DNA from 4 places in the Streptomyces anthophorae genome. Region 3 is predicted to be linked to each of the others. Evidence: riboswitches for the same ligand, from Rfam matches in the RefSeq annotation. Region 3 holds a riboswitch; each other region holds the start of a gene.

Region 1 (7,324 bases), 870 kb from region 3:
GGATCCGAGTTCGGCCACGAGCAGGCCGTAGGGGAGGAAGAAGACGACGGCGAGGATGACCATCCAGGTCAGACCCTGCGGGCCCTGGGCCGCGACGGAGCCGATGGTGTCCAGGCCGACGAGCGTGCAGATGAGGAAGAACAGCACGTCCAGCCGGCGCAGATCCTTGCGCAGCCGTGAGCGCTGCTCGCCCCAGCCTTCGGAGAGGTCGGGCTCGTCCCCGGCGGGCGGGGTCGGCGAGAGGGATGGCGCTTGGGTCACGATTGCTCCTGGCGAGAACAGAACGAGGACGGCACGGACAGCTCTTGGGTTCCTGCTGGGGCCGCGCCTACCCCCGTCCAACCGACTTATTGACTGAACGGACAGTCAGTAGTGGAACGTGACGTGACTGTGACCTGTGCGACGCCGGGGCGTCAAGAGTCCTGCACGCAACAAGTCCGCACACAAGAACAACTAGGCTTGCCACGTGACCAGAGTCCGGTTGAGCGTGGCCGAGCGGCGTGAAGAGCTGCTGACGGCCGCCATCGAGCAGATCGAGGCGCGCGGGGTCGCCGCCGTGCGCATCGCCGACGTGGCATCGGCGCTCGGCGTGAGCAACGCGCTGGTGCTGTACCACTTCTCGACGAAGGAGAAGCTCGTCGCGGCCGCGTTCGCGCACGCCTCCGAGAGCGACCTGGCCCATCTGCGCAAGCTGCTCGGCCGCCGCACGACCGCCCTGAAGCGGCTGCGCGCCGCGGTGCGCTGGTACGCGCCGACGGGGCAGGCCAAGGGGTGGCGGCTGTGGATCGAGGGCTGGGCGGCGGCGCTGCGCGAGCCCGCACTGCGGGAGGTCACGCGGGACCTCGACCGGCAGTGGAAGGCGGCGCTCGCGGAGGTGGTGGCCGAGGGCGTGGCGGCGGGCGAGTTCGCCTGCGCGGACCCGATGGGGGCGGCGCTGCGGATCACGGCCCTGCTCGACGGGCTCGCCGTGCAGGTGACCGCGTACGAGGGCAGGTCGGCCGCGGTGTCGCGGGCCCGCATGCAGGAGTGGGTGGACGAGGCGCTCGCCCGCGAACTGGGGCTCGAGCGCGCGGAGTTGACGGGGGCGGGGCGCTGACGGAAACCCGTCAGCGCCGCCGTACCGCCGAGGTCAGTGCGTCAGGACGCCGCCTCCAGGTGCGCCTTCACCGCGTGCGGGTCCACGAAGCCCTTGGCCTGCACCCGGTCGCCGGAGGACTCGCCGCGCAGCCGGCGCCCGATCCACGGCACCAGGAACTCCCGCGCCCAGTGGATGTCGTCGCGCCGCACCTCGAACGTGCCGCGCGGCGGCAGCAGCGGCCACGCCTGCTCGGGGTCGGCCGGCACCTCGACGCCGAGCGCCTGGGCGGCGCGCAGCGCCACCCGGGTGTGCCCCTCGGGCGACAGGTGGAGGCGGTCGTCGTCCCAGGCCCTGCGGTCCTGGACGGACTTCAGCGACCACAGGTCGAGCACCGGGCAGCCGTACCGGTCGGCGATGGCCCGCACATGCATGTTGTACGTGGCGATCTTGCCGCGCAGGTGCTTGAGCACGGCCACGTCACGGGTGTCGAACCCGGTGGCCACCATGACGGTGCCCGCCGCGTCGGCGAGCCTGGCGACGGCCTTCTCGAAGCGTTCGGCCACGTCGTCCGGGTCGGTGCCGGGGCGGATGATGTCGTTGCCACCGGCGACCAGGGTCACCAGGTCGGGGGCGAGCTCGATCGCCTTGGGGACCTGGTCCGCGACGATCTGGTCGATGAGCTTGCCGCGCACCGCCAGGTTCGCGTACTTGAAGGTGTCCTCGGGGACACGGTCGTCCAGGAGGACGGCGAGCCGGTCGGCCCAGCCGGCGAACTTTCCGTCGGGGCCGGGGTCGCCGACCCCTTCGGTGAAACTGTCGCCCACGGCCGCGTAGGACCGGATCGTGCCGTTGAGTGAGTCCGTGAGTGCTCTCGATTCGTTTGCCACGACCACACATCTTTCACCCTCGGATGTGACCTACGCGACCGTAGCCAGGGGTTGACGCGTGGTGAGATAGCCCACTCGCCACCTGGGGAATAAGTGCGCGAACGCACTTCGGCGCCCGGGGAAGATCCCCGGGCGCCGAAGAGAGCGGGTCGTCGCGTCCGCTACGAACGGTCTCAGGCGTCCACGCCGTGCTCGCTCAGGTAGGCGATCGGGTCGATGTCCGAGCCGTAGTCCGCGGTGGTGCGGATCTCGAAGTGCAGGTGCGGTCCGGTGACGTTGCCCGTCGCGCCGGACTTGGCGATCTCCTGGCCGGCCGTCACGGTGTCGCCCTGGGCGACACCGATCGAGGACAGGTGGCCGTACTGGGAGAAGTGGCCGTCGGCGTGCTCGATGACGACCTCGTTGCCGTAGGCGCCGCCCGAGCCGGTCGACACGACGGTGCCGTCGGCGATCGACTTCACGGAGGTGCCGGTCGGGATCGAGTAGTCGGCGCCGGTGTGGCTGCCGCTGGACCACATGGAGCCGGAGTTGCCGTAGCCGTGCCCCTTGGCGCCGTCGACCGGCGCCACGTAGTCGCCGGAGGCGGTGGTCTTGGCGCTCGTCTGCGTGGCGGTGGCCTCGCCCGCGGAGCCGCCCTGGGCCGCGCCGCCGAGGTTCAGCTCGACGCCGATCTTGAGGTGGTCGGCGTTGGGGCCGACGGCGTCCTTGTTGTCCTCGTACAGCTTCTTCCAGCCGCCGTCGACGTCCTGCGCCTTGGCGATCTTCGAGAGCGTGTCACCGGCCTTGACGGTGTACGTCGTGGCGTCGGCGGCAGGGCCGGACGTCGCGGCCTGCGCGCCGGTGGCGCCCATCAGCGGCAGCGCCACGGCGACTCCACCGGCGGAGGCGACGGCGGCGACACGGGCGATGCGGCGGGAGGTCGAAAGGCGGTGCTTTCCCTTTGCGGGCATGCTGAATTTCCTCTCCGTCGCCTACGAGGTGAGCTGTCGGGTTCGGGCTGGAGATGCCCGGCCGCACCCGGAGTACGGGCACGGCTTCACCCCAAGCCGCTTCGGGAAATCCCCCTACGCGGCGTCTTGCGTGTGGGTCCCCCGCTCCTGCCGTGACGGGTAGTCGAAAGGAATCCGGGCGGCGGCAGGACTAGGCGTTCCGACCGGATTGATTGGTGACCGTAGGCGAACCGCAATGGTGGCGACAACTGCCGAATTCTCCTGCGGCGGCAATTCCTTGGGTTTCACAGGCCGCCCTGCGTAACCCTGCGTCGACATTCCCCGCTTTACCAACGCCATACCTTCGGGGATTACTGGGGAGGCAATCGGGGCCGCCCGCCACACAGCGTCACGAACATGAGGCCGGTCACGCACACGCCTACAAGCCCCTTCGATTCATGCACAGTTGGCACAGAACGGAGTGAATCGGACAGATGGTTGCCTGTGGAACCGATGTCGTATCGTCAGGAGCGCGCCCGCCGGCGACCCAACGCCGGTGCACCGATTGGGAGGAGCCCCTGTGACGCAGCACGCACCGTCCACCGAGCCCGAGCTGACCGGAGTGCGCAACTTCCGAGACGTGGGCGGCCTGCCCACCGTGGACGGCCGGCGCGTGCGCCAGGGCGTGCTGTTCCGCAGCGGTCACCTGGCCCACGCCACGGCCGAGGACTCGGCCTTCCTCTCCTCCCTCGGCCTGCACACGGTCTTCGACTTCCGCAACGCCGCGGACCAGCGGCTGGAGGGCGCGGACGTCGAGCTGCCCGGCGTGCGCAATCTGAACCTGCCGCTCAACGACCCGGCCGACGGCGCCGAATTCTGGGCCATGGTCCGCGACGGCGACATCGAGCAGCTGCGCCAGATCCTCTCCGAGGGCCGCGCGGCGAACCGCCTCGTCGAGTCCTACCGGACCATGATCAAGGAGCGCACCGCCGAGCACAGCCGCGTGCTGCACTCCCTCGCCGAGGACAGCCTCCCCGCGCTGATGCACTGCGCGGCCGGCAAGGACCGCGCGGGCCTGTCGATCGCGGTGACGCTGCTCGCGGTGGGCGTGGAGCGCGAGGCCATCGAGGCGGACTACCTCAAGTCGAACGAGAAGCACCGCCGCTACAACGTGCGCCGCACCGCCACCGCGAAGGACGCCTACTCCCCCGAGGTCATGGAGCTGCTCAGCCCGCTCTTCGACGCCCGCATCGAGTACCTGAACGCCGGCCTCGAGACCATCGACGAGGAGTGGGGCAGCACGGACCGCTACCTCGAAGAGGGCCTGAAGGTCTCCGCCGCCACGCGCGAGCGGCTGCGCGAGCGCCTGCTCGACTGACCGGCGGGCAGGGCAGCGGACCGACGGCCGACGCTCACCCCCGCCCGTCGCGCAGTGCCGCGCGGGCGGGGAGGGTCACGGCGAGCAGGCCGAGGCACACCGCGCCCCCGGCGAACGTGCCGTACAGCAGCGGCGGTATGTACGGGGACTCCCCCGTCATGCCGCGCATCATCGGGGTCAGCGTGATCATCGCGATGGTCGTGCCCAGCGCCACCCCCGCCGCCGACACCAGCAGGCTCTCCCAGCGCAGCATCCGCAGCACCTGGCGGCGCGTGGAGCCGACGAGGCGGAGCACGGTCAGTTCGCGACGGCGGTCCAGGACCGTCATCACCAGGGTGTTGACCGCCGCGACGGCCGCGAAGCCGCCCAGGACCGCGGCCATCATGTAGTTGGACCAGGCGCCCAGTTCGTCGTCCACGCTCTGCGCGACGGCGTACCCCGAGGCGTCGGTGACCTGGCCGAGCGCCGACAGCGGTCCGGCGTCCCCGCCGCGCACCAGCAGCGTGCCGTCGAAGCCCGAGGTGACATGTCCTGCCAGGGAAGCGCGGTCCATGGTCACCGCCGGCAGGCCCAGGCCCCGGCCGTAGACCGCGGCGACCTCCGGACGGGCCTTCGTGCCGTCCGGGAGGTAGAGCTTCAGCCTGTCCCCGACCTCCACCTTCGCCGCCGTGGCGAGGGTCCGGTCGATGGCGACGCGGTCCGCGCCCACCCGGTCCAGGCTGCCGCCGCGCACATCCAGGTCCTGCACCTTGGCGAGCTCGGCGCCGGAGCCCGAGATGCCCTGCGCCGCGGTCGCCTGCAACGATGTCTCGCCGCCCGAATCGACCGGGACGAGGACCTGCGTGTCGAGCAGGCTCACCGCCGCGTCGACGCCGGGAGCGCGGGCGGCCCGGTCCGCGGCACCCGCGGGCAGGCCCGCCGCGTTGGTGACCACGTGGTCCGCCGTGAGGCCCGCGCGCAACTGGTCCGCGGAGACCTTGATCTCGCTCGTGTGCATGAACACCAGCGTCGAGGCGAAGGCCATCGCCAGCACGATCGGCGTGATCGCGGAGGCCAACCGGCGTGAGTTCGTACGGGAGTTGGCGGCCGCCAGCGAGGCCGAGGCACCGCCGCCGCGCAGCAGCGCCCCGAAGAGCGCCGCGCACAGCCGGGCCACCAGCGGGCCGAGCAGGGCGACGGCGAGCATGAAGAGCATCACGACGCCGAGGGAGGCATTGGCCGCGTCGGCGCCGCCGGTCGTGGCCGCGACGCCCGCGAGCGCCGAGCCGCCGCCCAGGGCCGCGAGGCCGAGCACGGTACGGAAGACACCCGGGCGCAGCCGCTCCACCGAGGCCTCGGCGAGCGCCTGCCCCGGCTTGATCTTCGCGGGCCTGCGCCCGGCGATCCAGCCCGCGCCGAGTGCGGTGAGCAGCCCCGTCCCGACGGCGGCCGCGAGCGGGATCCACGAGACGTGCAGCTCGACCGCCTGCGGGACGGCCCCGCGGTCCTTCAGCTGCCCGAACCACCAGTGCGCGAGCCCGATGCCCGGAAGGCACCCCAGCACCCCCGCGAGCGGCGCGACCAGCAGCGCCTCTGCCGCGACCGCCCGGCGGATCTGCCGCGGGGTGGCGCCCACGGCACGCAGCAGCGCGAACTCGCGGGTGCGCTGGCCGACGGAGAGGGCGACCGTGCCGGCCGCGGTGAACACGGCGACCAGCGTCGCGATCCCGCCGAAGGAGCCGCCGAGCGCGGTGAGTGTCTCCTTGGCGTAGGCCAGGCCGTGGTCCTCCACCTCGCCGCGGTCGTCGCCGGTGAGCACCTGCGCGCCGGAGCCGGCCAGGGCCTTGTCGACAGCCCTGGCGAGAGCACCGGTGTCGGCTCCGTCCTTGGCCAGGACGGCCACGGCGTCGGCCTTGCCGGGGTGCCCGGACAGCGCCGGGGCCTCGGTGTCCGCGAACCAGGCCGTGGCCCCGCCGCCGGACGCCGCGCCCGCCGCCCCGGTGTCGCCCGCCCCGGCCTCGGCCAGACCGGACACCCGGAACCGCGCGCGCCCGGCGGCCGTTTCCAGCGCGACCGTGTCGCCGACGTGCGCCTTCGCGGTGCGGGCCGCGGCGGCGTCGAGGACCACCTCGCCCGCGCGCGGACCGGCTCCTCCGGACAGCGTGGCGCCGGTGAAGGCGTGCGAGCCCCAGCCGTGGCCGGTGAGCGCGCCGCCGCCCTGCCGCACCGGGAAGGTGAAGTCCGGCACCGCGGCCTCGGCGCCCGGCGCTCGGGCTGCCTGCGCGGCGAGGGCCGCATCCACGCGCGCGGTGTCCGGGAGCGGATACGCGGTCTCCTCGGGGCCGTCGACGGTGTCGGCGACGGCGCGGGCCGACTGGTCGGCCGCCGCCACGACGGGCGCGTTCGCGTACCGCTCGGCCGGGACCGAGGCGCGTACCCCCGTCTCCAGCAGACTGCCGCAGGCCGCGACGATCAGCGCCGACATCAGCAGCGCGACGAACGTGCCCGCGAACGAGGCGGGCTTGAAACGCACGGCCGCCCGCGCGAGGCCGTTGGGAGCGAGGCGCCTCATGCCGCCGCCCCCGCCATCGTGCCCGCGCGGGAGGTGCGGGCGGCGAGCGTCGCCATCCGCGCCGCGATCCGCTCCGCCGAGCCGCGCTCCAGGCTGTCGGCGAAGGCGCCGTCGGCCAGGAACAGCACGCGGTCGGCCCAGGCGGCCGCGACCGGGTCGTGGGTGACCATGACGACCGTGGCACCGAGGGTGTCGACCGCGTGCCGGAGCAGGCCGAGGACCTCGGCGGCGGTGCCGGTGTCGAGGGCGCCGGTGGGCTCGTCGGCGAACACCACATCGGGGCTCGTGACCAGGGCGCGGGCGACCGCCACGCGCTGCTGCTGGCCACCGGAGAGCTCGCCGGGCCGGCGCCGCGCCTTGTCGGCGAGCCCTACCTGTGCGAGCACCGCGGCCGCGCGGCGGCGGTCCTGGCGGCGTCCCGCGAGACGCATCGGCAGCAGCACGTTCTGCTCCACGGTCAGCGACGGCAGCAGGTTGAACGCCTGGAAGACGAAGCCGAGG
Region 2 (7,324 bases), 1.7 Mb from region 3:
TGTGGGCGGCCTCGTACAGCTCGACCGCGGCCTCGGGGTGTCCCATCGCCATGTGGACGCAGCCGAGGATGGCCTGCGCGTGGGCGTGCAGCCGCTCGTCCCCGAGCCGTACGGCGATGTCGCAGGCCTCGCCCAGCATCAGCGGCAGCTGCGGGGAGTGGTCGCCCTGGATGGCGGCGTACCAGCCCGCGTAGCGCAGGGCCATCGAGCGCTCGGCGACCGGCTCGGGCACGAGGTCGAGGCCCTTGTGCAGCCAGTACCGCCCCTCCGACAGGCGTGAGGCGCAGAACCAGAACGCCCACAGGGTGGTGGCCAGCGTCAGGCCGGTGTGCGCCTCCTGCGGTGAGGAGTAGGAGAACTCCAGCGCCACCCGCAGATTGGCGCGCTCGCGCAGCAGCCGGTGGAAGCGCGGCAGCTGCTCGTCGCCCGCCCATTCGGCCTCGAACCAGCGGGCCAGTTCCAGGTAGTGGTCGCGGTGGCGGACCCGCAGGGCGTGCCCGTCCGCGCGCTCGGCCAGCCGCTCGGCGCCGTACTCGCGCAGGGTGTCGAGCAGTCGGTAGCGGACCCCGTCCGTGTCGTCGGCGCGCAGCACCACCGACTTGTCGACGAGCCCGATCAGGTGCTCGACGATCTCGTCGGCGGGCAGGACGTCGTCGGAGCAGATGTCCTCCACGGACGGCAGGTCGAAATCGCCGGCGAACAGTGAGAGGCGGGCCCACAGCAGCCGTTCCTGCGGCGAGCACAGCTCGTGGCTCCAGTCGATGGCCGTGCGCAGCGTCTTGTGCCGCGGCAGGGCCACCTTGCTGCCGCCGGTGAGCACCCGGAAGCGGCTGCTGAGCCGGTCCACGATCTGCGCGAGCGACAGGGCGCGCAGCCGCACCGCGGCGAGCTCGATGGCCAGCGGGATGCCGTCGAGCCGCCGGCACAGGGCGGCGACGGCCTTCCGGTTGTCGTCGTTCAGCGTGAACCCGGGCACCACGGCGGCCGCGCGGTCGGCGAAGAGCCGCATGGCGTCGGTGTCGGTCCGCGGGTCGTCCGCGGCGGCGGGCAGGGCGAGCGGCACGACGGGGAAGGCGTGCTCGCCGGGTACGTCGAGGGGTTCCCGGCTGGTCGCCAGGATCCGTACCGACGGTGCGCTGCGCAGCAGGATGTCGGCGAGCATTCCGCAGGCGTCGACGATGTGCTCGCAGGTGTCGAGCACCAGCAGCAGTTCGCGGTCCTCCAGATGGTCCACGAGGACGTCGAGCTGCGAGCGGTTGGGCTGTTCCGGCAGGCCGAGCGCCGTGGACACGGAGTGCGCGAGGAGATCGGGGTCGGTCAGCGACGACAGCTCCACCATGCAGACGCCGTCGGGCAGTTCCTTCGCGAGGCGGGCGGCGACGCGCAGCGCGGTCCTGGTCTTGCCGACGCCGCCGGGTCCGAGAAAGGTCACCAGGCGTACCCGGCCCAGGAGTTGGGTGGCCGTCGCGATCTCCTCGGTGCGGCCGACGAAGCTCGTCACCTCGACGGGCAGATCACCGGGGCGCCGCTCGGCCTTCACTTCGATCGCCTCTTCCCGGTGGGAGCGGGTCGTAAGAGAAGAGCAGCACCGTAGTCCGCGGGGCGCGGAACCGGTGGCCGTAGTCCGAAAGCGTCCGAAAGAGTCGGGAAGAGTCCGAATCCGGTGGGAAGCTCGGCAAGAAGCGACAAGAAGGGCGGCGGAAGAGGCCGGTGCCTGCCGCACACGACCGGCGCAACAGATCCTGCGCCCACCGCCTCCACGCGTCAGGCTGCGGATGAGCGAGTCCGGCCCCCTGTCTGCCGGACGACAGGGGGCCGGACCCACTCGTCCGGTGATCCGACCGGAGGTGTTGCATGGCAGCGGGCGCACGGACGCGACGCGTTCTTCTGGGGTGTCTCGTCCCCCTGCTGGTGGTGGCCGCGGCCGCGTGCGGCGGGACCACGAGGACCGACTCCGACGTGGGCGCGCACCCCGAGCACCGGCCCTCCGGCGGCCCCTTCGCACACCCCGGCGTTCTGGTCGGCAAGGACCAACTGGCCGCGGTCCGCGACCACGTGGCCCGTAAACAGGAGCCGTGGATCTCCGCGTACAAGGAGATGAGCACCAGCAAGTACGCCGACCTCGACTACGAGGCCAAGCCGTACGCGACTGTGGAGTGCCCCTTCGACGCCGAGGCCGGACAGGGCTGCGTCGAGGAGCGCGAGGACGCCATCGCCGCCTATACGCAGGCACTGCTGTGGAACATCACCCGCGACAAGGCGCACGCCGCCAAGGCCGTCGAGATCATGAACGCCTGGTCGGACAAGGTCACCGGCCACTCCGCGGACAACGCGGGGCTCCAGGCCGCCTGGGCCGGCACGTCCTGGGCGAAGGCCGGCGAGCTGATGCAGTACACGTACAAGGACTGGCCGGACGGGCAGGAGCTGAAGTTCCAGCGGATGCTGCGCGAGGCCTATCTGCCCGAAGTGCGCGGCGGATCCGCCGACTTCAACGGCAACTGGGACCTGGTGATGGCCGACGCGACCATGAGCATGGGCGTCTACCTGAACGACCAGCACGCCTTCGACCAGGCCGTCGGGCACTTCAGGGCCCGCGTCCCCGCGTACTTCTATCTGTCCTCCGACGGGAAGCTGCCGGTGAAGCCGAAGGGCAGCGGCATCGACTCCCCGAAGGAACTGCGGACGTACTGGTTCGGGCAGAGGACCTTCAAGGACGGGCTCGCCCAGGAGACCTGCCGCAACTTCAAGCACGCCAGCTACTCGCTCGCCGCCACCTCCCACATGGCCGAGACCGCCTGGCACCAGGGCGTCGACCTGTACGGGGAGGTGAAGGACCGGCTCGCGGCCGCGCTCGAACTGCACTCCAAGTACCAGTTGGGCGCCAAGGCCCCGTCCTGGCTGTGCGGCGGGAAGGTGCAGCGGGACATGGGGCCCGACACGGAGGTGGGTCTCCAGCACCTTCAGGGGCGGCTGAAGATGGACCTCCCGCAGACCGAGAAGCTCACCGAGAAGCAGCGCCCCGAGGGGACGGACGACCTGTTCGTGGCGTGGGAGACGCTCACGCACGCCGCCGCGTGAGCGGTCACGCGAAGCGATTCGCGTTCACTCCCCCTGATGGCGTAGAGTTGTGAACACAACGGCGCGGGGTGGAGCAGCTCGGTAGCTCGCTGGGCTCATAACCCAGAGGTCGCAGGTTCAAATCCTGTCCCCGCTACTGAAGAACAGAGGCCGGAATCTCATTGAGATTCCGGCCTCTGTTCATTTTGTGTCTCCGCCCGGTCGCCCCTGTTGCGCCCGTCACGTTCCCCACCCGTACGGCCCACCCCTGCTCGCCTCCGCGCCCCCGTGCAGGAACTCTTGGTGAGACGCCGGAAGCTGGCAGGGAGCGGCAGGAGACGAGTGGTGGGGCAGCGAACAGGAGGCACCGGCGGGAGACGGAGGAGGCACGGCTCCGACACCGTGGGCACCCGCCTCTTCCTGCGACTGCTGCCCCTGTTTCTCGTCCTCGGCGGCGCGGTCTACGAGTACGTCACCCCCAGCGGCTTCCCCGGCGCCCCTCTGTTCAGCGCGGCGCCGCTGGTGGCCGCCCCGTTCTTCTCGCTCGGCGCGACGGCCCTGGTCGGCGCGGTGTCGATCGGCGCGATCGTCGCGGTGCACCTGCGCTTCACGGACCACCTCGACTCCGTGTTCGTCACCGAGATAGTCACCGTGGCCACGGTCTGCCTGCTGGCCTGTGTGCTCAACCGGATCGTGTACCGCAGCTACGAGCAGCTGGCCTCCGCCCGCGAGATCGCCCAGGCCGCGCAGCTGGCGGTGCTGCCCGAGCCGGCCCGGCGGCTCGGCGGCCTCACCATCGCGGCGCGCTACGAGGCGGCGCAGGCCGACGCGTTCATCGGCGGTGACCTGTACGCGGTGCAGGACACCCCGCACGGCATCCGGATCATCGTCGGTGACGTGCGCGGCAAGGGGCTCGGCGCGGTCGCGGCGGTCGCCGTCGTCATCGGGGCGTTCCGGGAGGCCGCCGAGCAGGAGGGCTCCCTGGAGGCGGTCGCCCAGCGCCTGGAGCGGGCCCTGGCCCGTGAGGGCGGCCGGCGCCGCGGCATCGACGACTTCGAGGGCTTCACCACCGCGGTGCTCGTCGAGATCCCGCACGGCGTCGAGCTCGTCCGCGTCCTCAACCGCGGCCACCCCAGCCCGCTGATGCTGCTCGGCGACGGCGCCGTGCGCGAGGTGAGCCCGTGCCAGGCGGCGCTGCCGCTCGGCATGAGCGAACTCGGCAGCTGGCCCGACCGGGCCGTCGAGACGGCGTTCCCGTCCGCGGCCACGCTGCTGCTCTACACCGACGGGCTCTCCGAGGCGCGCGACGCGAGCGGCCGGTTCTACGATCCGGCGGCGCGGCTGTCCGGCCGCCTCTTCCCGGGGCCCGAGGAACTGCTCGCGGCCCTCGCCGCCGAGGTGCGCGCGCACACCGGCAACGGGACGACGGACGACATGGCGCTGCTCGCCGTGCGGCGGACCTGAGGTCCTTGATCGTTTGTTACCCGAGGTAGCCGACCGTAGTCGAACGGCGTCGCTCCGCATAACAATTGACGTACCGTCAGAAGGTTGAGTTCGTTGAATGTGGGGACGGTGTGACGCCAACTCGCCCTGATTCGCCCGCCGGTGTCACGAAAAGTCCTGGCCAGAGTCGTGAACGATCAGTGGGAAGCGCTTGGAATTACTGTCTGCTGTCTATTAACGTTCGATAACGCAGCGCGGTCGTCCCAGCCGTCACAAGAGATGGCTCCGTGCGCACACGCCTAATCCCGCAAGGGAGCCGGGGAACCACCAACTTGGGGTGAATCGGACACCTTTGGTGTTCGTAGGAGACCTTCCTGCTCCGAACCCGTCAGCTAACCCGGTAGGCGAGAAGGAAGGAAAGGAGAGCGCCCCCGTGGCGTCGAACCGGCCTGCCCCCGACTTCTTCTACGGCCCCGAAGACGACTTCGGCGTCGAGCAGGAGACCTGGGAGGAGTGGAATCCCACCGAGGAGTCCCTCGCTCCCGTCCGCGGCAGGCATCGCGTAGCCCGCCGCCGTGGTGGATTCGCCCGCAGCTCCACTGTTCTCGGCGTCGGCGTGGTCGCCGCCGTCGGTGCGGGCGGCATCGCCACCGCACAGGGCGGCAAGCCGCCGGTCCACATCTCGATGCCCGACCTCTCCGCGGTCAAGGACTCGCTGCCCGAGGCCAAGTCGCTGCCGGGCGTGGGCTCGCTGATATCCGACGGTTCGGACTCCGGTTCCGACTCCGGCGCCGCGGCCTCCCCGCTGAGCGGCGCCGGAATCACCCAGGCCGAGGCCGCCGAAGGACGGACCGGCGCCGGCGAGGCGCTGCGGGCCCGCATCATGCAGCAGGCCGAGACGCAGCAGGACGCGGCCGACGCCTCCGCGAAGCAGGCCGCCGAAGAAGCCGCCGCCAAGCAGGCGGCCGAGGAGGCCGCCGCCAAGCAGGACGCGGCCAAGGCCAAGGAGATCGCCGCGCAGAAGAAGGCCGAGGAGGAGGCCCGCCGCAAGGCCGAGGCCGAGCGCCTGCGCAAGCTGGCCGCCAGCTTCAAGCTCCCGGTCGCCTCGTACACGCTCTCCGGCACCTTCGGTCAGCCCGGCTCCATGTGGTCCTCCGGGTACCACACGGGCCTCGACTTCGCCGCCTCCACCGGCACGCCGATCCGCGCCATCCACGGCGGCACGGTCACGGAGGCCGGCTGGGCGGGCGCGTACGGCTACCGCACGGTGCTCACGCTCGACGACGGCACCGAACTGTGGTTCTGCCACCAGTCCTCGCTCAATGTCAGCGCGGGCCAGAAGGTCTCCACCGGCGATGTCATCGGCCGCGTGGGCGCCACGGGCAATGTCACCGGGCCGCACCTCCACCTGGAGGTCCACCCCGACGGGCAGTCCACCGGTGTCGACCCGGCGACCTGGCTGCGCGACAAGGGCCTCACCCCCTGAGAACGCGTGAACCCCGGCGGTCCTGGCGCTGACCCCCCGACGCCAGGACCGCCGGTTTGCCCGTTCTTGGGGCAATTTCCGGCGGGATCGTGGAATACCGTATTCCGTGCGGGCGTTGAGACGGAGCATGACTTCCTCCTCTCCCTCGCTGCGCAAGCTCGGCACCTCCGACCTCGAGGTCTTCCCGCTCTCCCTGGGCGGCAACGTGTTCGGCTGGACCGCCGACGAGGCCACGTCCTTCGAGGTGCTCGACGCGTACGTCGCCGCGGGCGGCAACTTCATCGACACCGCCGATGTGTACTCGGCCTGGGTGGACGGCAACCGGGGCGGTGAGTCGGAGACCGTCATCGGCAAGTGGCTCGCCTCGCGCGGGCGCCGCGACGACGTCGTCATCGCCACCAAGGGCAGCCAGCACCCCGAGTTCCAGGGCCTGTCCGCCGCCAACATCAAGGCCGCGGCCGACGCCTCCCTGAAGCGCCTGGGCACGGACCACATCGACCTGTACTACACGCACTACGACAAGCCCGAGGTCCCGGTCGAGGAGATCATCGGCGCCCTCGACGAGCTGGTGAAGGCGGGCAAGGTGCGGCACATCGCCGCGTCGAACATCTCCGCCGAGCGCCTCCAGGAGTCCCTCGACTTCTCCGACCGCGAGGGCCTCGCCCGTTACGTCGCGCTCCAGCCGCACTACAACCTCGTCTCGCGCGACACGTACGAGGGCGAACTCCAGGACGTCGCCGCCCGCGCGGGCCTCGGGGCCGTGCCCTACTACGCGCTCGCGTCCGGCTTCCTGACCGGGAAGTACCGGCCGGGCGTCGCCGTCGACAGCGCGCGGGCCGCCGGTGCGGGCAAGCACCTGGAGACCGAGCGCGGGCGCAACGTGCTGACCGCCCTCGACGAGATCGCGCAGGCCCACGACGCCGAGATCGCCACGGTCGCCCTCGCCTGGCTCGCCGCGCAGCCCACCGTGACGGCGCCGATCGCGTCCGCGCGGATCGTCGAGCAGCTCCCGGCGCTGCTCGCGGTGGCGGACGTGGAGCTGACGCGGGCGGAGCTCGACCGGCTGACGGCGGCCTCCGCGTGAGCCCTCGGCAGGACCGTCCTCAGTACCGGTAGGGGTTGTAGTTGTACGCGGGGTACGCGGGGCCCTGCGCCAAGGGGCCCGCGTACACCGGGGGCAGCCACATCGGCGCCGCGATCTGGGAGCCGTACGCGAGCGCCGGGCGCGCGTAGGCGCGCCGCGCCCACAGCGCTTCGAGGAGCTCCCGCTCCCGTGCGACGAAGTCCGCGCCGGCCCTGCCGCGGCGGCCGCGGTGGCGCAGCAGCGCGAGGGACGTC
Region 3 (7,324 bases):
CATCCCCGGCCACGACGGCAAGCCCGCCCCGCGCGACGGCGCGCTCCCGGAGGTCATCGGCGAGCAGCAGCGCGAGGTCGTCGAGGAGGAGGTCCCGGCGCGCGCCCTGATGTCGGCCTACCGGCTGCCGCAGGACGGCACGCGTGCGTGCGACGCCGCCGACCTCGCCCTCACCGTCCTCGGCGGCGGCGAGTCCTCGCGCCTGTACAACCGGCTCGTACGCCGTGACCGCACCGCCGTGGCGGCCGGTTTCGGTCTGCTGCGCCTCGCCGGAGCGCCCTCGCTGGGCTGGCTGGACGTGAAGACCTCCGGAGACGTCGAGGTGCCGGTCATCGAGGCCGCCGTCGACGAGGAACTCGCCCGGTTCGCCGAGGAGGGCCCGAGCCCCGAGGAAATGGAGCGGGCCCAGGCCCAGTTGGAGCGCGAGTGGCTGGACCGCCTGGGCACGGTCTCGGGGCGCGCCGACGAGCTGTGCCGGTACGCCGTCCTGTTCGGCGACCCGCAGCTCGCCCTGACCGCCGTGGGGCGCGTCCTGGACGTGACCGCCGAGGAGGTCCAGGAGATCGCCAAGGCGCGCCTGCGTCCCGACAACCGCGCGTCCCTCGTGTACGAGCCGACCGCGCCCGCCGACACCGAGACCGCCGAGATCACCGAGGAGGCGGGCCAGTGACCGAGCAGCTCGCGAACATGGACTTCCACCCCCGGCCGCAGGCGGGCGAGCCCAAGCCGTGGGCGTTCCCGGCCCCGGAGCGCGGCGCGCTGCCCAACGGCCTGACGGTGCTGCGCTGCCACCGGCCCGGCCAGCAGGTCATCGCCGTCGAGGTGCACCTGGACGCGCCGCTGGACGCCGAACCGAAGGGGCTCGACGGCGTCTCGACCATCATGGCGCGGGCCTTCAACGAGGGCACCGACAAGCACTCCGCCGAGGAGTTCGCCGCCGAGCTGGAGCGCTGCGGCGCCACGATGGACGCGCACGCCGACCACCCCGGTGTCCGTGCCTCCCTCGAAGTGCCGGCCTCGCGCCTCTCCAAGGGCCTCGCCCTCCTGGCCGACGCCCTGCGCGCCCCCGCCTTCGACGACAGCGAGATCGAGCGCCTCGTCCGCAACCGCCTGGACGAGATCCCGCACGAGAGCGCCAACCCGGCCCGGCGCGCCGCCAAGGAGCTCTCCAAGCAGCTCTTCCCGGCCGACGCGCGCGTGTCGCGCCCGCGCCAGGGCACCGAGGAGACCGTCTCGGCCATCGACGCGGCGGCCGTGCGCGCCTTCTACGACCGCCACGTGCGCCCCGCCACCGCCACGGCCGTCGTCGTGGGCGACCTGACGGGCATCGACCTCGACGCGCTCCTCGCCGACACGCTCGGTGCCTGGACGGGCGACACCGCCGAGCCGCGCCCCGTGCCGCCGGTCGTCGCCGACGACACCGGCCGTGTGGTCATCGTGGACCGCCCGGGAGCCGTGCAGACGCAGTTGCTGATCGGCCGGATCGGACCGGACAAGCACGACCGTGTGTGGCCTGCTCAGGTCCTCGGCACGTACTGCCTGGGCGGCACCCTCACCTCGCGCCTGGACCGCGTCCTGCGCGAGGAGAAGGGCTACACCTACGGGGTGCGTTCCTTCGCCCAGGTGCTGCGCTCCGCGCCCGACGGCAGCGGTGCGGCGATGCTCGCCATCAGCGGCTCGGTGGACACGCCGAACACCGGTCCCGCGCTCGACGACCTGTGGAAGGTGCTGCGCACGCTGGCGGCCGGAGGACTGACGGACGCCGAACGGGACACCGCCGTACAGAACTTGGTGGGCGTGGCCCCGCTGAAGTTCGAGACCGCGGCGGCCGTCGCGAGCACCCTCGCCGACCAGGTCGAGCAGCATCTGCCGGACGACTTCCAGGCGCAGGTGTACCGCCAGCTGGCCGCCACGGGCACCGTGGAGGCCACCGCCGCGGTCGTGAGCGCGTTCCCCGCGGACCGTCTGGTGACGATCCTGGTGGGCGACGCCGCGCAGATCGAGGAGCCGGTCAAGGCGCTCGGCATCGGCGAAGTCACGGTGGTCGCGGGCTGAGTCCGCTTCCCGAGGAACACTCACGAAGCCCCGGCGCCGGTATCGGCGGCCGGGGCTTCGTGGCGTCCGTCACGATCATCTTCAATCACTACACGATCACAAATGTCCGAATTGATGTAGAGGTTGCCTCTCTGCCCTGTGGCGTGCACTACAAAAGCGGGGTTCTGTTTGTCGATCCAAAGACGCCCCGCTTAGCGTTCCCTCCGGCTGTCCGCCAGACGTACGTCGCGCCCGCGACACCGGACAGTCATCGCCGAGTCCCCGTGGTGCGAGCCAGGGGAGCCGGGGACCCACCGAAGTCCCTGGGGTGAATCGGGCGCTCTTCCCGCGAGGGGAGGGGGCCTGTAGGAGACCTTCCTGCTCCGAACCCGTCAGCTAACCCGGTAGGCGAGAAGGAAGGAAAGGACCAGCCACTTCATGGGGTTCACCCGTGCCACCGGGAAGCACCGCCGTCCCAGCCGCCTGACGCGTACCACCGCTCAGGTCGCGGGCGTCGCCGCCATCACCACGACGGGCGTGGTGGGCGGTCTCGCCGCCCCCGCCCTCGCCGCCGACACCGCGACAGCCCCGCACGACGGCCTCACGCAGGCCGTCGCCATCGGCGACTCCCTGGCCGAGCAGATCGACGCGCAGGCCACCGCGCAGCAGAAGGCCGCCGCCAAGGCGAAGGCCGAGGCCGAGGCCAAGAAGAAGGCCGAGGAGGCCAAGCGCAAGGCCGAGGCGGAGGCCAAGAAGCGTGCCGCGGAGAAGGCCGAGAAGGAGCGCGAGGCCAAGGAGCGCGCCGCCCGTGAGGCCGAGCGCAAGCGCCTGAACAGCTTCGTGTCGCCGATCGCCGGCTCGTACGTCTCCACCGCCTACCAGGCCGGCAGTGGCCTGTGGTCCTCCGGCAGCCACACCGGCATCGACTTCCACGCCTCCAGCGGCACTTCGGTGCACGCGGTCGGCATGGGAACCGTCGTCGAGGCCGGCTGGGGCGGGGCGTACGGCAACAACGTCGTGATCAAGATGAAGGACGGCACGTACACCCAGTACGGTCACATGTCCTCCATCGGCGTCTCCGTCGGCCAGGACGTCACCCCCGGCCAGCAGATCGGCCTCTCCGGGGCCACCGGCAACACCACGGGCCCGCACCTCCACTTCGAGGCCCGCACCGGCCCCGACTACGGCTCGGACATCGACCCCGTCGCGTACCTGCGCCAGCACGGTGTGAACGTCTGATCCGTCGCCACACTCCACGAAAGCCCCGGCTCGCCGAGCCGGGGCTTTCGCGTGCGCGGGTCCGCACTGTCCAAAAAATATCCCCGGATTCACTTCCCGCGTCGGAAATTCAACTCCGGTGGAATAGAGTCTTCGGGTAAACGTTCCGGCCGCGCGTCATTCGTGCTTGACCGGGCGTCAATCGACCGCGTAACGCGGGCGTTGAGGCGGAGGTCGAGTCATGCGCATTCCCGCGCAGTCGGTATGCACAGCGATCCGCGACGACATCGTCGCCGGCGTCTACGAGCGCGGCGGCAGGCTCACCGAGGAACTGCTCGCGCGTCGCTACGGGGTCTCGCGCGTGCCCGTCAGGGAGGCGCTGCGCACCCTGGAGGCGGAGGGGTTCGTCGTCACGCGCAGGCACGCGGGCGCGTGCGTGGCCGAACCCACCGAGCGGGAGGCGGCCGACCTCCTGGAGATCCGCATGCTGCTCGAACCCATGGGGGCCGCCCGCGCCGCGCAGCGCCGCACCGAGGCCCACCTCAAGGTCCTGCGTGGCCTGGTCAGGCTGGGCCAGGAGCGCTCCAGGCAGGGGCAGAGCGAGGATCTGCGCTCCCTCGGCAACTGGTTCCACGAGACGCTCGTGCAGGCCTCCGGCAGCCCAGGGCTGATCACCCTGCTCACCCAGCTCCGCCACAAGATCGCCTGGATGTACGCCGTGGAGAGCCCCGCCCGGCCGGCCGAGTCCTGGGCCGAGCACGGCGCCATCGTCGATGCCGTGGCGCGCGGCGACGCGGAGCGTGCGCGCGCCCTGGCCGCCCTGCACGCGGAGCGCGCGACGGCGGCCCACAGGCTGCGCGTCCCCCGCGCGGGCGAGCGTGTGAGGACTTCGCAACATGCAGTCAACACGGTGGGGCGTCAGGTTTAACAACACCGCCGTATACAAAGAAGTGCGCTATTCGAAGAATGGGTTGAACGAGGTGCGGCGCAATTTCCGCTGCCTATTTCTGCCCGCTCCAGCCTGTTCTTCGTCGCCCCATTCGCGCCGCGATTCAGCGCCGCAATGGTGAACGAAAAAGCCGCGCGCCCCGAAGAGGGGCACGCGGCTCAGACGTACTGCTTTTCGTCTTTGTCTCAGACGGTCTCGGGAAGCTCCTCGAGCCCCTCGGCGACCAGCTTCGCCAGACGGTCGAGCGCGGCGTCCGCACCTTCGGCGTCGGAGGCCAGCACGATCTCCTCGCCGCCCTGCGCGCCCAGGCCGAGCACGGCCAGCATGGAGGCGGCGTTGACGGGGTTGCCGTCGGCCTTGGCGATCGTCACGGGAACGCCGGCCGCCGTGGCAGCGCGGACGAAGATGGAAGCGGGGCGGGCGTGGAGGCCCTCGGCCCAGCCGACGTTGACGCGGCGCTCAGCCATGTGATGCTGCCCTTCAGGTGTCTCACGGTTGTCTAGACCAGTGTTCCATACCGGGAGGCGTGCGTGACGCGGACCCAGGTCCTCACCGGCACGGTCCTTCGGTCCTCCATAGGGTGCCTTCCGTACGCGTCGGCCGCGACCCGTACGGTCGACCGTCATATGTCGGTGCCCGGCCCTACGCTTGCGGCATGGAGACCCCGTCGGACCAGCATGCGTACCCCGCCCACTGGGAGGCCGACATCGTGCTGCGCGACGGCGGCACCGCGCGGATCAGGCCCATCACCACCGCCGACGCCGAGCACCTGACCAGCTTCTACGAGCAGGTCTCGGACGAGTCGAAGTACTACCGCTTCTTCGCGCCCTACCCCCGGCTGTCCGCCAAGGACGTGCACCGCTTCACCCACCACGACTACGTGGACCGGGTCGGCCTCGCGGTCACGATCGGCGGCGAGTTCATCGCCACGGTGCGCTACGACCGGATCAACGCGCACGGCATGCCGGCGACCGCCCCCGCCGACGAGGCGGAGGTCGCCTTCCTCGTGCAGGACGCCCACCAGGGCCGCGGCGTCGCCTCCGCCCTCCTGGAGCACATCGCGGCCGTCGCCCGGGAGCGCGGCATCCGCCGTTTCGCCGCCGAGGTGCTGCCCGCCAACAGCAAGATGATCAAGGTGTTCCGGGATGCCGGATACACGCAGAAGCGCAGCTTCGAGGACGGTGTCGTCCGCCTGGAGTTCGACATCGAGCCCACGGAGGCCTCGCTCGCGGTGCAGCACGCGCGCGAGCAGCGCGCCGAGGCCCGCTCGGTGCAGCGCCTGCTCGCGCCCGGCTCCGTCGCCGTGATCGGCGTGGGCCGTGCGGCCGGAGGAGTGGGCCGCAGCGTTCTCGACAACCTGAAGGACGCGGGGTTCACCGGACGCCTGTACGCGGTGAACCAGGCGTTCGGTGACGAGGTCACCGAGATCGACGGCGTGCCCGCCCACCGCTCCGTACGCGACATCGACCCCGCCGAACCCGTCGACCTGGCCGTCGTCGCCGTACCCGCCCCCGACGTCCCCGCGGTCGTCGCCGAGTGCGGAGAGCGCGGCGTGCAGGGACTCGTCGTGGTCTCCGCCGGTTACGCCGAGAGCGGGGACGAGGGCCGCGAGCGCCAGCGCGCCCTGGTCCGCCAGGCCCGCAGCTACGGGATGCGCATCGTCGGGCCGAACGCCTTCGGGGTCATCAACACGTCACCGGAGGTGCGGCTCAACGCCTCGCTCGCCCCCGAGATGCCGCGCGCCGGGCGCATCGGCCTGTTCGCCCAGTCCGGCGCCATCGGCATCGCCCTCCTGTCCCGCCTGCACCGCAGGGGCGGGGGAGTCACCGGCGCCAGCGGCGTCTCCACGTTCGTCTCCGCGGGCAACCGCGCGGACGTCTCGGGGAACGACGTCCTTCAGTACTGGTACGACGACGCGGACACCGACGTCGCCCTCATGTACCTCGAATCGATCGGCAACCCCCGCAAGTTCACCCGGCTCGCCCGCCGCACCGCCGCCGCCAAGCCCCTGGTGGTCGTGCAGGGAGCCCGGCACAGCGGCATCGCGCCCACGGGCCACGCGGTGCGCGCCACCCGCCTCCCGTACGCCACCGTCTCCGCGCTGCTGCGCCAGGCCGGGGTCATCCGGGTCGACACGATCACCGAACTCGTGGACACCGGCCTCCTGTTGGCCCGCCAGCCGTTGCCCGAGGGACCGCGCGTCGCCATCCTCGGCAACTCGGAGTCGCTCGGCCTCCTCACGTACGACGTATGCCTCTCCGAAGGGCTGCGGCCCAAGCCGCCGCTGGACCTGACGACGGCCGCGTCCGCCGCCGACTTCCGGGCCGCGCTCGAGCAGGCCCTGGCCGACGAGAAGACCGACGCCGTCGTGGTCACCGCCATACCCGCCGTGGGGGAGGGCCCCTCGGAGGACGCGGAACTCGCCGCCGCCCTGAGCGCGGCCGCCGCCACAGGGCCCACGAAGCCGGTGCTGGTCGTCCATGTCGAACTGGGCGGCCTCGCGGAGGCGCTCTCCGCCGCGGCCAGCACGGGCCCCAACGCGCCCGACACGCCACCGCAGCGCACCACCCCCGAGACGGCCTCCGAGGACGCGCGGCCTCCCGCCGAAGCGGAGCTCACCCCCCGCCTCATCCCCGCCTACCCGGCCGCCGAGCGCGCCGTCCGCGCGCTCTCCCAGGTGGCCAAGTACGCCCAGTGGCGACGCGACGCCGCCGCGCCCGGCAAGGTGCCCGAGTACGACGCCGTCGACGAGCAGGGGGCCGCCGAGCTCATCACGGAACTGCTCGCCAAGGAGGGCGACCCGCGCGGCGCCGACCTCGCCCCCGAGGACGCCCGCGCCCTGCTGTCCCACTACGGCATCGAGGTGCGCAGCACACTGCCCGCGCCAGGTCCTGACGAGGCAGCGCAGGCGGCACAGACGCTCGGCTACCCCGTGGCCCTGAAGACGACCGCGCCGCATCTGCGGCACCGCCCCGATCTCGGCGGCGTACGCCTGGACCTGTCCGGCGAGGGCGAGCTGCGGCGCGCCTACGAAGACCTGACCCGGCGCCTCGGCAAGCCCGCCGAGCTGCGGCCGGTCGTGCAGTCGATGGCGCCGCGCGGAGTCGACACCGTCGTACGCGC
Region 4 (7,324 bases), 1.2 Mb from region 3:
GGCGCCGTCCAGGTGTACGCGGAGGTCGAGGGCGACGTCGACGGGGACATGGTCTTCGTCTCCGTACGCGACCGGGGGCCCGGCTTCGACCTCGATTCCATCCCGCCCGACCGCATGGGCGTAAGAGAATCGATCATCGGCCGGATGGAACGCAACGGCGGGACGGCCCGGCTGCGGGCGGTGCCGGACGGCGGCACCGAGGTCGAACTGACCATGAAGAGGGCGGAAGGGACGTCATGACCGACGAGGCAGCTCAGACGCGACGGGTACGAGTGGTCCTGGTCGACGACCACCGGATGTTCCGCACCGGCGTCCAGGCGGAGATCGGCCGCACCGAGGAGACGGGCGTCGAGGTGGTCGGCGAGGCCGCCGACGTCGACCAGGCGATCACGGTGATCACGGCGACGCGGCCCGAGGTCGTCCTCCTCGACGTGCACCTCCCCGGTGGCGGAGGCGTCGAAGTGCTGCGCCGCAGCGCCCAGATGATGGCGGACGCGGAGAACCCGGTGCGCTTCCTGGCGCTGTCGGTCTCGGACGCGGCGGAGGACGTGATCGGCGTGATCCGTGGCGGCGCCCGCGGCTACGTCACCAAGACGATCACCGGCACGGACCTCGTGAACTCCATCTTCCGCGTCCAGGAGGGCGACGCGGTGTTCTCGCCGCGCCTCGCCGGTTTCGTCCTCGACGCCTTCGCCTCGACGGACGCGCCGCCGGTGGACGAGGACCTGGACCGCCTCACCCAGCGCGAGCGGGAGGTGCTGCGCCTCATCGCGCGCGGGTACGCGTACAAGGAGATCGCGAAGCAGCTCTTCATCTCCGTCAAGACGGTCGAGTCGCACGTCTCGGCGGTGCTGCGCAAGCTCCAGCTCTCCAACCGGCACGAGCTGACGCGGTGGGCGACCGCGCGCCGGCTGGTGTGAGCCACGCCCTGCCGCTGCTGCGGCGAAATCCGCTTGGGCGGGAGGCGTCCGCCGTGCCTCAATGGACCCCATGATGTCCGCCGACCGCCTCCTCGCCTTCGCGGCGATGTCCTTGCTGCTGATCGTCATCCCGGGCCCGAGCGTGATCTTCGTCGTCGGCCGCGCCCTCGCCCAGGGCCGCCGCGCCGCGCTGACGACGGTCGCGGGCAACACGCTCGGGGCGTACGTCCTCGTGATCGCCGTCGCCCTCGGTATCGGCTCGCTCGTCGAGCGCTCGGTGGCGATCTTCATGACGCTGAAGCTGGTCGGCGCCGCGTATCTGATCTACCTGGGCGTCAAGGCGATCAGACAACGGCGCTCGCTGCGCGCGGTGTTCGAGGAGGAGCGGAGCGAGGCGGGCCGCGGCAGCACGTTGCGCACCCTCTGGGAGGGCTTCGCGGTGGGCGTGGCCAACCCCAAGACGATCGTCTTCTTCGCGGCCGTGCTGCCCCAGTTCGTCGACCGGGAGGCGGGGCACACCGTGCTCCAAATGCTGCTCCTGGGCCTGGTGTTCAACATCATCGCGATCGCCTCCGACAGCCTCTGGGGCCTCGCCGCGTCCACGGCCCGCACCTGGTTCGCCCGCTCCCCGCGCCGCCTCGCGGCGGTCGGCGGCACGGGCGGCCTCGCGATGGTGGGTCTCGGTGTGACGGTGGCGCTCACGGGGAGGGCGGAGTGATGCCGACCGTCGACGTATCGCCCGGGATCTCGCTCGCCTACGACACCTTCGGCGACCCCGCCGACCCGGCGGTGCTGCTCGTGATGGGCTTCGGCGCGCAGCTGATCGCCTGGGACGAGGACTTCTGCGCGGAGCTCGCGGGCCGCGGCCGGTACGTGATCCGCTTCGACAACCGGGACAGCGGCCTGTCGACGAAGTTCGACGCACACCCTGTGGACATGGGCGAGTTCATCGCCGCGGTGAGCGGGGGCGACCTTCCCGCGGCCCTGGCGATGATCCCGTACCGCCTCCAGGACATGGCGGACGACGCCTTCGGCCTGCTCACGACGCTCGGCATCGAGCGGGCGCACGTGGTCGGCGCGTCCATGGGCGGCATGATCGCCCAGACGATGGCGATCTCCCGGCCGGAGCGCGTCCTGACACTGACCTCGATGATGTCGACAACGGGGGAGCCCGAGTACGGGCAGTCGTCGCCGGAGGCGCAGGCGGCGCTGTTCGCCCCGAAGCCGTCCGACCGGGAGGGCTACGTCGCGGCGGCGGACCGCTCCCTGCTCTGGGCGTCGAAGCGCTACGGCGACGCGGCGTACCTCCGCGACCTCGCGGCGCGCGGCTACGACCGCGCCTACTACCCGGCGGGCGTCGGGAGGCAGCTCGGCGCGATGGTCCTCAGCGGCTCGCGCGCGGACGCCCTGCGGGGGCTCGACGTGCCGACGCTCGTGATCCACGGCCTGGACGACACACTGATCGACCCGAGCGGCGGCCGCCGCACCGCGGAGCTGATTCCCGGAGCCGAGCTCCTGCTCCTCCCCGACATGGGCCACGACCGACCGCGCGAACTGTGGCCGCGGCTGATCGACGCCCTCGCCGCGCACACCGGCCGAGGTGACGGATCGGCGTGACCTCAAGGGCGGCTCACGCCACCCGCGTCGCCCCCGCGAACGGCATTTCGTCGATCGGGGCCACCCGGACCGGGGCGCTCGGGTTCGGGGCGTGGATCATTTTGCCGCCGCCGATGTAGAGGCCCACGTGGCTGATCGAGGAGTAGAAGAAGACCAGGTCGCCCGGCTGGAGTTGGGACTTCGGGATGCGCCGGCCCGCGTCGATCTGGGAGTACGTCGTGCGGGGGATCGAGACTCCGGCCGCCTTGTACGCGGCCTGCGTCAGGCCCGAGCAGTCGAAGGCGGAGGGCCCTGTGGCGCCCCATACGTAGGGGCTGCCGAGCGCGCCGTACGCGAAGGAGATCGCGGCCTTGGCGCGGGAGTTGGGGGCCTGGGAGAGGTCGGCGCGTTCCGTCGAGCGTGAGGCGTGGCCGCTCTGGGCGGCGGCGGGGGTGCGCTCTTCGGGGGTGAGGCGGTCGAGGAGGCGGCGGGCCTCCGAGAGTTTTCGCTTCACCTTCTTCTTGTTGTCCGCCAGCTCGGCCTTCTTGGCGCGCAGTTCGGAGAGCGTGCCGTCCGCGTCGCCGCGCAGCTGGTCGATCTCGCGGAGTTCGCCCCGTACCCGGGTGACGGCGGCGGCCTGCCGCGCGCCGACGCGCTCCGTGAGGGAGGCCTTGTCGAGGTAGGCGTCGGGGGAGGAGGAGAGGAGCAGCTGGACCGAGGGGTCCACGCCGCCCGTGCGGTACTGGGAGGCCGCGACCGAACCCAGCTTCTCGCGCTCGGAGTTGAGGGACTCGGTGCGCCGGGACGCCTCGTCCTGGAGGGCGTCCACCTTCTTCCGCGCGCCGTCCGCCTCCTCCTTCGCGCCGTTGTACTTCTGGGTGGCGACCTCCGCCTCCTGGTACAGCCTGTCCACCTTGGCCTTCACCTGGGCGGGGCTGAGCTCGGGCTCCGCGTGCGCCGCCCCGCCGTCGAGGGCGGTGATGCCGGCCGCGGAGGCGAGGGCGAGGGTGGCCGCGGTGCGGGCCCTGCCGCCGCTGAGCGGACGCGGTCGGGGCTTGCGGTGGGCTGCCGGCACAAGGTCCTCCTCTGGGGTCCTTCCGAAACGCACGGACCCCGGTCGCGCGTCCGGCGGCGGCCCGCACAGGGGGAGCGGGCCGCCGCCGGACCTTTCTCGGCGGTGGTGTCCGACTGCCGCCCCTGGCCCGGGCGGCGGTGGGGAGCCGGTCACCTGAGGAAGGACGCTAAACCTCTGCGTAACGGGTTGGTGCCGGATTGTTCGCAACTGGTCTGTTTGTTACGGATGGTGTCGGAGAGTGATAACGGAGTGGCAAAGGGGCGCCCGTAGTGGCCCATGGGCGTCCGGTTAGGCTCCGAACCATGGACGTACTCATCCACCTCTTCGTCGGCCTGCACATCATCGGCATCGCCTCGCTGCTCGGCGGCTTCCTCACGCAGATGTCGGCGATGAAGGAGGGCGCGGCCCGCTTCAACAAGGCGATGCTGCACGGCGCCCTGACCATGCTGGTGACCGGCGTCGCCCTGGTCGGCCTCAACCAGGCCGACGGCAGCGCCGTGAACAACATCAAGATCGGTGTGAAGCTCGCGCTCCTGATCGTGATCCTCGGCATCGTCTACGTGAAGCGGGACGACGAGGAGGGGGCGAAGGCGGAGAAGGGCCTGTTCATCGCCGTCGGCGCGCTCACCGTCGCCAACATCTTCATCGCGGTGCTCTGGACCTGAGCGACCGCGCAGGCCGCACACGTGGAAGGGCCCGGCAGGGGACGTACCTGCCGGGCCCTTCCGCGTACGTACGTCAGGCCGGCCGCACCACGCTGTGGATCGAGGACGTGCCGTCGTAGTAGATCGACTCCTCGCGCACGACCGCGCCCGGCTTCGGCGCGTGCACCATCATGCCGCCGCCCATGTACATGCCCACGTGGCTGATGTCGTCATAGAAGAACACCAGGTCACCGGGTTGGATGTCGGAGAGCGGCACCGTCTTGCCGATCTCGACCTGGTCCCAGGTCGTCCGCGGCAGCGAGATCCCGGCGGACTTCCACGCCGCCTGCGTCAGGCCCGAGCAGTCGTACGAGTCCGGCCCCGTGGCGCCCCACACGTACGGCTTGCCCTCCTGCGCCTTGGCGAACGCGAGCGCCTGCGCGGCCTTCGTGGCGTACGAGGCGTCCGACGAGCCGGAGGAGGACCCCGAGGAGCCGGAAGAGGAACCGGAGGACGAGCCGGACGACTGCTCCCGCTCCTTCGCCGCCTCGGCCGCCTTCCGCTTCGCCGCCTCCGCGGCCCTCTGCTTCTCGGCCAGCTCCGCCGCCTTCTTGCGGGCGGCCTCCTCCTTGGCCTTCTCGATCGCCGCGAGCCGCGCCTTCTCCTCGGCGGTCAGCTTGGACAGCAGCTCCCGCGCGTCGGAGAGCTTCGTCTGCACGGTCTCCTTCGTCGACCTCAGCTCGGTCTGCGACTCGGTGAGGTCCTGGAGGCTCGACTGCGCCTCGGTGCGCTTCTTCGCGGTCTCGCGCGTCTGCTTCTGATAGTCGTCGATCGACTTCTTCTGCTCGTCGGTCAGCCGGCTCATCAGCTGGCGCTGCGAGAAGTAGTCCTCCGGGTCGTCCGCGAGGAACATGGTCGCGGTGTCGCTCACGCTGCCCGAGCGGTACTGCTCGGCGGCGTATCTGCCGAGCTTCTGGCGGGCCGTGTTCATCTCCTCGGTGCGCTGCGCGACATCGTCGAGGAGCTTGTCCACCTGCTGCTTCTTGGCGTCGGTCCGTTCCTTCGCCCCGTTGTACTTCTGGGTGGCGACCTCGGCCTGCCGGTAGAGGGTGTCGACCTTCTTCTGCACCTCTTCGAGGCGCGGCTTGGACGACGGCTGCGTCGGCGCGGCCTGCGCCGTCTGGGAGAGCAGTGCCACGGAGGTGAGGGCGGCGGTGGTGATACCGATCGCGGGGGTCGTGCGAAGGCCGCCGGTCATCCGGGAACGGCTGCGGGGCTTGCGGTGCGACGCCAAGGCAGGCGACTCCTTCCGTCGTCCGCCTACCGGGTTAGCTGTCGGGTTCGGGCGTGGAAGGCTGCCCTACGGTCGGCTGACCGATTCACCCCAAGGTCGGTTGGGTCCCCGGTTCCCTGCCTTACGGCGTACGGGACTCGGCGGGGGCTGCCCGCTCGCCGCGACATTCGCGGACGGGGGGACGGACTGCCCGGCTGCACCGTAGCCAACTCGTGTGGCTGCTGTGAAGGTTGATGTTCGATATGCCCGATACATTTTCGTGATCTGCCCTCTGGCGGGGCCTCGGGGTTCCGGGCGGGGCCTTGGAGTTCCGAAGGCAGCCACGGGTTGTCAGTGGGGCGGCCTAGACTCGTAGAGCGATGAGCAGCCTCTTTGACGACAGCTTCCTGACCGGCCTCCAGAAGGGTGCGGAGGAACCCCCGCCGCCGCCCCCGGACCCCGAGTACGACGACGGGGCCCCGGAGCCGATGCCGGACGACCTGTTCGGCGGGAACCCCGGCATGCCCGTGGACAGGGACACGCACTACCGGGACGGCGCCCCGCGCCCGGTCCTCGACCCGGCCTCCCTCCTGGAGGGGTTGAACGAGAACCAGCGCGCGGCCGTGGTGCACGGCGGCTCCCCCCTGCTCATCGTCGCCGGCGCCGGATCCGGCAAGACCCGCGTCCTCACGCACCGCATCGCCTACCTGCTCGCCCAGCGCGGCGTGCACCCCGGCCAGATCCTCGCGATCACGTTCACGAACAAGGCCGCGGGCGAGATGAAGGAGCGCGTCGAGGATCTGGTGGGCCCGCGCGCCAACGCGATGTGGGTCTCCACGTTCCACAGCGCCTGCGTCCGCATCCTGCGCCGGGAGAGCAAGAAGCTGGGCTTCACGTCCTCCTTCTCGATCTACGACGCCGCCGACAGCAAGCGGCTCATGGCGCTCGTCTGCCGCGACCTGGACCTCGACCCGAAGAAGTTCCCGCCGAAGTCCTTCAGCGCCAAGATCAGCAACCTCAAGAACGAGCTGATCGACGAGGAGGACTTCGCGGCGACCGCGGCCGACGGCTTCGAGAAGACCCTCGCCCAGGCCTACGCGATGTACCAGGCCCGCCTCCGCGAGGCGAACGCGCTGGACTTCGACGACCTGATCATGACGACGGTGAACCTGCTGCGCGCGTTCCCTGACGTCGCCGAGCACTACCGCCGCCGCTTCCGCCATGTCCTCGTCGACGAGTACCAGGACACGAACCACGCGCAGTACGCGCTGGTCAGGGAACTGGTCGGCCCCACCGATGGCGAGGGCGCCGACCCGGCCGAGCTGTGCGTCGTGGGTGACGCGGACCAGTCGATCTACGCGTTCCGCGGCGCCACGATCCGCAACATCCTTCAGTTCGAAGAGGACTACACGAACGCGACGACGATCATGCTGGAGCAGAACTACCGCTCCACGCAGACGATCCTCAGCGCGGCGAACGCGGTGATCGAGCGCAACGAGTCGCGCCGCCCCAAGAACCTGTGGACGAACGAGGGCCCCGGCGCCCAGATCACGGGCTATGTCGCGGACACCGAGCACGACGAGGCGCAGTTCATCGCCGACGAGATCGACCGGCTCACGGACGCGGGCGACGCGCTCGCGGGTGACGTCGCGGTCTTCTACCGGACGAACGCGCAGTCCCGTGTCTTCGAAGAGATCTTCATCAGGACCGGCCTGCCCTACAAGGTCGTCGGCGGCGTCCGCTTCTACGAGCGCAAGGAGGTCAGGGACGTCCTGGCCTACCTGCGGGTGCTCTCCAACCCCGAGGACTCGGTGCC

Evidence for each region. Region 3 has a riboswitch for cyclic di-AMP ahead of ACNYS0_RS11790 (M23 family metallopeptidase). Riboswitches for the same ligand answer to the same signal wherever they lie in the genome.
Region 1: another riboswitch for cyclic di-AMP. It lies ahead of ACNYS0_RS08040 (M23 family metallopeptidase); the one in region 3 lies ahead of ACNYS0_RS11790 (M23 family metallopeptidase).
Region 2: another riboswitch for cyclic di-AMP. It lies ahead of ACNYS0_RS19520 (M23 family metallopeptidase); the one in region 3 lies ahead of ACNYS0_RS11790 (M23 family metallopeptidase).
Region 4: another riboswitch for cyclic di-AMP. It lies ahead of ACNYS0_RS16900 (C40 family peptidase); the one in region 3 lies ahead of ACNYS0_RS11790 (M23 family metallopeptidase).

The regions. Positions count from the first base shown of each region.
Region 1 is NZ_JBLWQQ010000001.1:1,770,802-1,778,125, forward strand. Features, by position in the region: gene ACNYS0_RS08025 (APC family permease) at 1-261, opposite strand, end outside; gene ACNYS0_RS08030 (TetR/AcrR family transcriptional regulator) at 467-1,096, shown strand; gene ACNYS0_RS08035 (SGNH/GDSL hydrolase family protein) at 1,138-1,920, opposite strand; gene ACNYS0_RS08040 (M23 family metallopeptidase) at 2,139-2,915, opposite strand; cyclic di-AMP (ydaO/yuaA leader) riboswitch at 2,919-3,106, opposite strand; gene ACNYS0_RS08045 (tyrosine-protein phosphatase) at 3,475-4,272, shown strand; gene ACNYS0_RS08050 (FtsX-like permease family protein) at 4,307-6,823, opposite strand; gene ACNYS0_RS08055 (ABC transporter ATP-binding protein) at 6,820-7,324, opposite strand, start outside.
Region 2 is NZ_JBLWQQ010000001.1:4,344,605-4,351,928, reverse strand. Features, by position in the region: gene ACNYS0_RS19540 (LuxR C-terminal-related transcriptional regulator) at 1-1,540, opposite strand, end outside; gene ACNYS0_RS19535 (alginate lyase family protein) at 1,855-3,078, shown strand; tRNA gene ACNYS0_RS19530 (tRNA-Met) at 3,141-3,214, shown strand; gene ACNYS0_RS19525 (PP2C family protein-serine/threonine phosphatase) at 3,403-4,521, shown strand; cyclic di-AMP (ydaO/yuaA leader) riboswitch at 4,787-4,922, shown strand; gene ACNYS0_RS19520 (M23 family metallopeptidase) at 4,934-5,986, shown strand; gene ACNYS0_RS19515 (aldo/keto reductase) at 6,114-7,070, shown strand; gene ACNYS0_RS19510 (PrsW family intramembrane metalloprotease) at 7,090-7,324, opposite strand, start outside.
Region 3 is NZ_JBLWQQ010000001.1:2,640,491-2,647,814, reverse strand. Features, by position in the region: gene ACNYS0_RS11800 (M16 family metallopeptidase) at 1-670, shown strand, start outside; gene ACNYS0_RS11795 (M16 family metallopeptidase) at 688-2,055, shown strand; cyclic di-AMP (ydaO/yuaA leader) riboswitch at 2,297-2,459, shown strand; gene ACNYS0_RS11790 (M23 family metallopeptidase) at 2,473-3,273, shown strand; gene ACNYS0_RS11785 (GntR family transcriptional regulator) at 3,494-4,180, shown strand; gene ACNYS0_RS11780 (HPr family phosphocarrier protein) at 4,387-4,668, opposite strand; gene ACNYS0_RS11775 (bifunctional acetate--CoA ligase family protein/GNAT family N-acetyltransferase) at 4,857-7,324, shown strand, end outside.
Region 4 is NZ_JBLWQQ010000001.1:3,794,942-3,802,265, reverse strand. Features, by position in the region: gene ACNYS0_RS16930 (ATP-binding protein) at 1-240, shown strand, start outside; gene ACNYS0_RS16925 (LuxR C-terminal-related transcriptional regulator) at 237-920, shown strand; gene ACNYS0_RS16920 (LysE family translocator) at 991-1,638, shown strand; gene ACNYS0_RS16915 (alpha/beta fold hydrolase) at 1,638-2,537, shown strand; gene ACNYS0_RS16910 (C40 family peptidase) at 2,551-3,591, opposite strand; gene ACNYS0_RS16905 (hypothetical protein) at 3,894-4,256, shown strand; gene ACNYS0_RS16900 (C40 family peptidase) at 4,330-5,529, opposite strand; cyclic di-AMP (ydaO/yuaA leader) riboswitch at 5,538-5,682, opposite strand; gene pcrA (DNA helicase PcrA) at 5,889-7,324, shown strand, end outside.